DNA from 2 places in the Streptomyces gobitricini genome. Region 1 is predicted to be linked to the other one. Evidence: riboswitches for the same ligand, from Rfam matches in the RefSeq annotation. Region 1 holds a riboswitch; the other holds the start of a gene.

Region 1 (3,277 bases):
AGCATCGTCGTCTTCCCGCTGCCGTTGCGGCCGAGCAGCGCGATGGACCGCCCCTCCGGCACGGCGAAGTCCACGCCCCGCAGGACGGCGGGGCCGTCCTCGTAGGCGTAACCCGCGCCCAGCAGTTCCACGACGGCGGAAGGCATCACGGCAGCAACCTTTCGAGTACGAGAGTGAGCGCGACGAGCCCGGCGAGCAGCGCGCCGGTCGCCCCCAGGAACCGCCGGGACACCTCCGTCCGCGGCACCAGCACGCGCAGGGTGCCGTCGTAGCCGCGCCCGGTCAGGCCCGTCTGGAGCCGGGCCGCCCGGTCGAAGGCGCGTACGAACGCCGTCGCTCCCAGGCCCGCCAGGGAACGCCAGGCGGCCGCCCGGCTCGTCAGTCCGAGCCGCGCGGCCTGCGCCTCCCGGATCCGCCGGACCGAGTCCAGCAGCAGGAAACTGATCCGGTACATCACGAGCGCGACGTCGACGACCGGCGCCGGCACCCCCGCCCGCACCAGCCTGGGCAACACGTCGCACACCGGCGTGGTGAACGCGAACAGCAGCACGCCGAGCGAGGCGGCCGACGTACGCAGCAGCAATTGGCCCGCGTGCGCCGGCCCGTCCGGGGCGAGCGTGACGAGCCCGCCCGCCCCGCCCACCTGGAACAGCAGGGGCACCGCACCCGTTACGCAGAAACCCAGTGGGATGCGCCACGCCCGCCACAGCTGCCGCGGCGCCACCCCCGCCGGGCCCAGCAGCACCGCGAGGGTCGCGGCGGCGACGAGCACGGCCCCCGGCCAGGGCGGCAGGCACACGGCCAGCACGGTCAGACCGAAGCCCAGCAGGGCCTTCTCGCCCGGATGGCGGCGGCGCCAGCGACTGCTGTGCGCCGCCGCGTCGATCGGCAGCACCGGCGGCTAGGCGGAAGGCCGGGGCACACCGGCGTCGGCACCGGCCGGACCGGCGACCGGAGGTTCCGTGACCGGAGGTTCAGCGCCCGCGGGCTTCACCGGGTCGTCCCCGTCGGAGGATCCGTCGGGGGATCCGTTGCGGGATCCGTCGCGGGATCCGGCAGGAGACCCGGTACGCGCCCGCGCCTCACCCTGCCGACGCCCGCGCCGCAGGCCGAAGTAGTACGCCAGCACACCGGCGCCCAGAGCGGCCTGCAGCGAGAACAGCGCCGACTCGATCTCGCCGGACGGGGGTTCGTACAGCGGACTGAACCACGGCTCGTAGTCCGGGTTCGTCTCGGTGATCGCCGTCTCCGCCTGCGCGTCGGCGCCCGCGAACGGCTCCTCCCTGTGGTCACCCATCCCCAGGGCCAGCGGGAGGACGGCGAGCGCGGCCACGACGAGCAGCAGCAGCGTGTTGATCCTGGCGTCACGGCTCATCGCGCCACGGCCTCCTTCTTCACGGACACCACGCCGAGCCGGACGAGATCCCCCTTGCTGGACCGCGTCAGCAGCCGCATCACCAGCACGGTGAGCAGCCCCTCGCTGACGGCCAGCGGGATCTGCGTCACCGCGAAGATCCCGCCGAACTTCGCCAGAGAACCGACGAGACCGCTGCTCGGGTCCGGGAAGGCGAGCGCGAGCTGCACGCTGGTGACGCAGTACGTGGACAGGTCGGCCACGAAGGCCCCGAAGAACACGCTCACCATCAGCGGCACCTCGAAGCGGCGCAGCAGCCAGTACACCCCGAAGCCGGCCCACGGGCCGACGACAGCCATCGAGAAGACGTTGGCGCCCAGCGTCGTCAGGCCGCCGTGCGCCAGCAGCAGCGCCTGGAACAGCAGGGTGATGGTGCCGAGCACCGCCATGATCGGCGGCCGGAACAGGATCGCGCCCAGCCCCGTACCGGTCGGGTGGGAGCAACTCCCCGTCACCGACGGGAGCTTGAGGGCCGAGAGGACGAAAGTGAAGGCGCCGGCCGCGCCGAGCAGGAGAGTCGATTCGGGATTGGCCCTGACCTCACGGGTCAGGGCCCGGACGCCGTGGACGACGAAGGGGGCGGCCGCCACGCTCCAGGCGGCCGCGTGCACGGGGGGCAGATAGCCCTCGGCGATATGCATGTTGGGGGAGACCCTCTCCAGCACCTCGTGGATGGACAACGCGCCCTGGCCGGTCTCCTGGCTGACGGGTCATGCCGCCGCGACTCCGCCTTCCCGGACCCCGCGGTCTCCCGCGGCGTTCCAGTGGCTTCCCGAGATGGTCCCCGGGGGGTGGAGCCGGACTTCCCGATCACAGTGGCGAGGGCCGCACCGGTACCGCACCGGTTTCCCGTACACCAAGGCCCTGCGACACTAGTGCGTTGACCAGGTACATCACAAGCCGCGCGTCGGCGCACGGCCCGGCTCCACCCCGCGGGCGCGCCTTACTCCTTGCGGTAGCCGTACGCCTCCGACGCGGCCGCGACCACCGCGTCCAGGTCACCGCCCGCCGACGCGGTGACCACCGCCGCCACCGCGCCCTCCACGAACGGCGCGTCCACCAGCCGCGTGCCGTCGGGCAGCTCGTCGCCCTCCGCGAGCAGCGCCTTCACCGTCAGCACGGCGCTGCCCAGGTCCACCAGGACCGCCACGCCCGCCCCGCCGTCGACCGCCGTCGCCGCCCGCGTGATCAGCTCCGCGCTGGTGCCCAGCCCGCCGTCCGGCGTACCGCCCGCCGCCGCCACCGGAGCGGTCTCCCCGCCCCCGGCGAGACCCCGCGCCAGCCCGGCGACCGAGTCGGCGACCGCCGCGCTGTGCGAGACCAGCACGATGCCCACCCGCGCGCTCACCGTGCCTCCTCCGCCGCGGCGGCGAGCGCGGCGATCAGCAGCGCCGAGGACGTCGCGCCCGGGTCCTGGTGCCCCACGCTGCGCTCCCCGAGGTAACTGGCCCTGCCCTTGCGGGCCCGCATCGGTACGGTCGCGAGGGCGCCCCGGTCCGCGGCCTCCGCCGCCGCCGCGAACGACTCGCCGAGCGACTCGGCCATCGCCTCGACCGCCGGCTCCAGCGCGTCCAGCATCGTCTTGTCCCCGGCCTTCGCCCCGCCGAGCTGCGCCACGGCCGCCACGCCCACGCGCAGCGCCTCGGCCAGCTGGACGGGCGCGACCTCGTCGGCGGCGCCGAGCGCCTTGCCGGTGCGCCGCAGCAGCGTCCCGTACAACGGGCCCGACGCGCCACCGACCGTCGAGATCAGTTCCCGCCCCGCGAGCGTCAGCAGCGATCCCGGCGTCCCGGACGGCTCACCTTCCAGCGCCGTGACCACCGCGGCGAAACCGCGTCGCAGATTCGCGCCGTGGTCGGCGTC
Region 2 (3,277 bases), on a different contig from region 1:
GGCGGCGACCGACAGCGAAACCGGACCGAACAGGCTCACTCCGAAGACGAGAACCGCGACGGCACCCAGCGACGCCCCGGAGGACACCCCCAACAGGTACGGTTCCGCGAGCGGGTTGCGCACCAACGCCTGCATGGCCGAACCCACCACCGCCAGCCCCGCTCCCGCCAGCGCCCCGAGCAGCACGCGCGGCGCCCGTACATCGAGGACGATCGTCTCGCGCGCCCGTGACCAGACCGGTTCGTGCCGGTCCAGACCCAGGGCGTGCGTCACGATGCCCCACACCTCGCCGGGCGGCACGTGCACCGAGCCGATGGCCATTCCCGCGACGGCGGAGAGTGCGAGGGCGACGCCGAGTACCCCCAGAACCAGGGCGAAAGGAGCACGCCGTGGCCCTGGTGCGTCGCTCCTGCCGACGGACGCGGAGCGGGAGGCCGCCTCGGCCGGCGCGGTCGCCGTCACCGGAACCGCTCGGGGTGGAGCGCGCGTGCGAGGCCCTCGACCGCGTACGGCGGGCGGACGCCGATCAGGGTCGCGGTCAGCGGCAGTACGACGAAGCGCTTGTTCCTGATGGCGGGGACGTCGGCGAGAGCCGGCAGGGAGAGCAGGAACTTCTTCTTCTGCTCGACGCTTCCGGCGCCCGCGTAGTCGTAGATCGCGATGACCTCGGGCTTCCGGGCGACGACCTGCTCCCAGGACGCGTCGCCGAAGACGTCGTCGAGGTCGGCGAAGACGTTCCGTCCGCCGGCGAGCCTGATGATCTCGGTGCCGAGGCTCTTGCCGCCGGCGGTGAACGCCGCCTTGTCACCGCTGTCGTAGACGAACACCGGCACGGCCGGCGCACCCTTCACGGCCGCCGCCGCCCTGTCGACGCGGCCCCGGAGGTCGGCCACCAGCCGGTCGGCCCGCTCCGGCACCCCGAACACGGAGCCGATCGTGCGGATCTCGTCGTAGGTGTCCTTCATCGACACTTGCTTCTTGCCGCAGTACTCCCGGTTCAGGTAGGTGTCGATGCCGGCGTCCGCGAACGCCGTGCGCGACCGCCCCTCGTTCTCGGCGAACGCGCTGCCGTAGCCGCCGTAGACGAAGTCGGGCTCGGCGTCGAGGACGGTCTCGAAGGACGGCTCCTTCTTCGCCAGTTCGGGGACCGCCTCGTAGTCCTTTCTCAGGTGCGGAAGGACTGCCGAGTCGGGGAACGCCGTGCCGACCAGCCGGTCCTTCAGCCCGAGGGCCAGCATCAGCTCGGCGGGGTGCTGGTGGATGGTGACCACACGGGCGGGCGGCTTCCGGTAGGTGGTGCTGGTGCCGCAGTTGTCGACGGTGACCGGGAAGCCCTTGACCGGTGACGACTCCGCCTTCGGCCGGTGCCCGGAACCGGTGCCCGCGGCGCAGCCGGCCAGCAGGGCGGTGGACAGGGCGAGCGAGACGGCCGCGGCGCGCAGGGCGCGGCGGCGGGAAACGGGCGGGGGAGAGACAGGACGGGGCGTGCCGTCGTACACGTAAAGCCTCCTGGGGAGTCCGCGCTCCTCGGAACGGGCCCGCGACAGGCCAGTGTCCTGACTCCCGGATCGACGTTCCCCCCGCCTTCCCGCGCGGTGCGCAGTGGCGTACTGAAGGGGTGCACTCCCCGGTCACAGTGGCGGGACCGTGCCGGAATCGCACCGGCTTCCTGTCTCCCGTCGCGGTGATGACCAGATGATCTTACGTAAATGTGGCGGACGGGTGAAAGGGCGCATGGCCGGAACCGTGCGCCCCTGGGAAGGTGCCACCCGCCACGACAGGGCCATGGCCGCCGTCGGCCTGTTTCTGGCCGTAGCGGTGGAAAGCCCTGGCGCGGTATACGGCCCGTCTGGGATCCTGCCACCTGGCCCGCGACGGCGGAACGAGGAAGCCGGTGGGAATCCGGCACGGTACCGCCACTGTGAAGGGGGAGCGAACCCGCCACGGTCACCGTCCCCCAGGGGCTGGGAAGACCGGGGGAGCGTCGATCCCGAGTCAGGAGACTCACGCCGTCGCACCCCGACGTACCGGGGCGGATCTCCCCGAGAGAGGACGGTGGCACCTGTGTGCCCACCCCCACCCTCTTCCGCGCGCCCCGGCGTCACCCGCGTCACCGGCGCGCCACCCCCGGCACGGCCACTACCCGGCCCGCACGGTGCGCAGACGGTGACCGACGGCACGCTCGTCAGGGTCGCCGCCGTCGGCCCCTACTTCGCCGTGTCCAGCGGCCCACGTGCCGACGCCGGCGACTTCCGGCCGTTCACCGCGCTCCACCACGACCCGGCGCCCTTGGCGGCGTACGTGGCGGAGACGGCCCGCCGGCTCGGCACCGACCAGCGGCGCGTCGCGGCCTCGACGCTCCACATCGGCACGGCCGCCCGCCTGTGGTCCGTCGCGCTCGCCACGGCCACACTGACCGGCCGGGCCACGGACCTGACACCCGAGCGGGTGTGGTGGCGCACCCCGGAGTCCGGCCCGATCGAGCTCTGGCTTCCGCAGGTGCCCGCCGCGACCGCCGGGGACCTGCCCGCCGCGCTGTACGAGACCGTCGTCGTACGGCATCTGCTGCCGCTGGGCGACGCCCTCCGGCGGGACTTCGGCCTTTCGCCCAGGATCCTGCACGGCAACACCGCCTCCGCGCTCGTCGGCGCCGTACGGGTGCTGCTCGCCCGCGTCCCGGACGCCCCGCGGTCACCGCTCCCGGTCGCCGCCGCCCTGCTGGCGCGGGAACCGCTCGCGAGTGCGGGCGTCCTCACCGTCGACCCCCTCGCCTACCGCCGCAACAGTTGCTGCCTCTACTACCGGGTCCCTGGGAACGGATTCTGCGGCGACTGCGTGCTCGAAGGCGAGAGGCCGCGGCACGGAAGCGGCGGTTCATGACGGCACCGCGTCAGGGCCGGCAGTCAACCAGGATCCAGCCCTGACCAACCACCTTCAGCCAAGATCGGTTGCGGGACAACTCTTGACAGATGGCAGTGACCAGCACCTTCACCAGGGTGCGGGAGAGGCTGTCAGCGGTGGCCCAGCACATTGACCACCCGTCCGCTGGGATCGCGGACGAAGAACCGCCGTACGCCCCACTCCTCATCCTGTAGGGGGTGCAGGATCTCCGCACCGCTCTGCCGCATGACCGCGTAAGCCGCATCCACGTCGTCCACCTCGACGCTCATGTCGGCGGTGACAGGCGCGGTCTTGTCACTGGTCATGACGCTGACCTGCGCTGCCGGGACGGACGGGGAGGCGAGCGTCATGATCCAGCCGTGGTTCATGACCTCCT

The links. Region 1 has a riboswitch for cobalamin ahead of ABD347_RS13160 (energy-coupling factor ABC transporter permease). Riboswitches for the same ligand answer to the same signal wherever they lie in the genome.
Region 2: linked by a shared signal. The riboswitch ahead of ABD347_RS16220 (ABC transporter substrate-binding protein) and the one ahead of ABD347_RS13160 (energy-coupling factor ABC transporter permease) in region 1 are both predicted to bind cobalamin.

What each region holds. Positions count from the first base shown of each region.
Region 1 covers NZ_BAAASR010000015.1:136,545-139,821, reverse strand. The annotation lists gene ABD347_RS13175 (energy-coupling factor ABC transporter ATP-binding protein) at 1-146, opposite strand, end outside; gene cbiQ (cobalt ECF transporter T component CbiQ) at 146-895, opposite strand; gene ABD347_RS13165 (energy-coupling factor ABC transporter substrate-binding protein) at 902-1,375, opposite strand; gene ABD347_RS13160 (energy-coupling factor ABC transporter permease) at 1,372-2,055, opposite strand; cobalamin riboswitch at 2,086-2,290, opposite strand; gene ABD347_RS13155 (PTS-dependent dihydroxyacetone kinase phosphotransferase subunit DhaM) at 2,358-2,762, opposite strand; gene dhaL (dihydroxyacetone kinase subunit DhaL) at 2,759-3,277, opposite strand, start outside.
Region 2 covers NZ_BAAASR010000018.1:173,529-176,805, reverse strand. The annotation lists gene ABD347_RS16225 (FecCD family ABC transporter permease) at 1-462, opposite strand, end outside; gene ABD347_RS16220 (ABC transporter substrate-binding protein) at 459-1,499, opposite strand; cobalamin riboswitch at 1,530-1,711, opposite strand; cobalamin riboswitch at 1,859-2,028, shown strand; gene ABD347_RS16215 ((2Fe-2S)-binding protein) at 2,167-2,880, shown strand; gene ABD347_RS16210 (VOC family protein) at 3,012-3,277, opposite strand, start outside.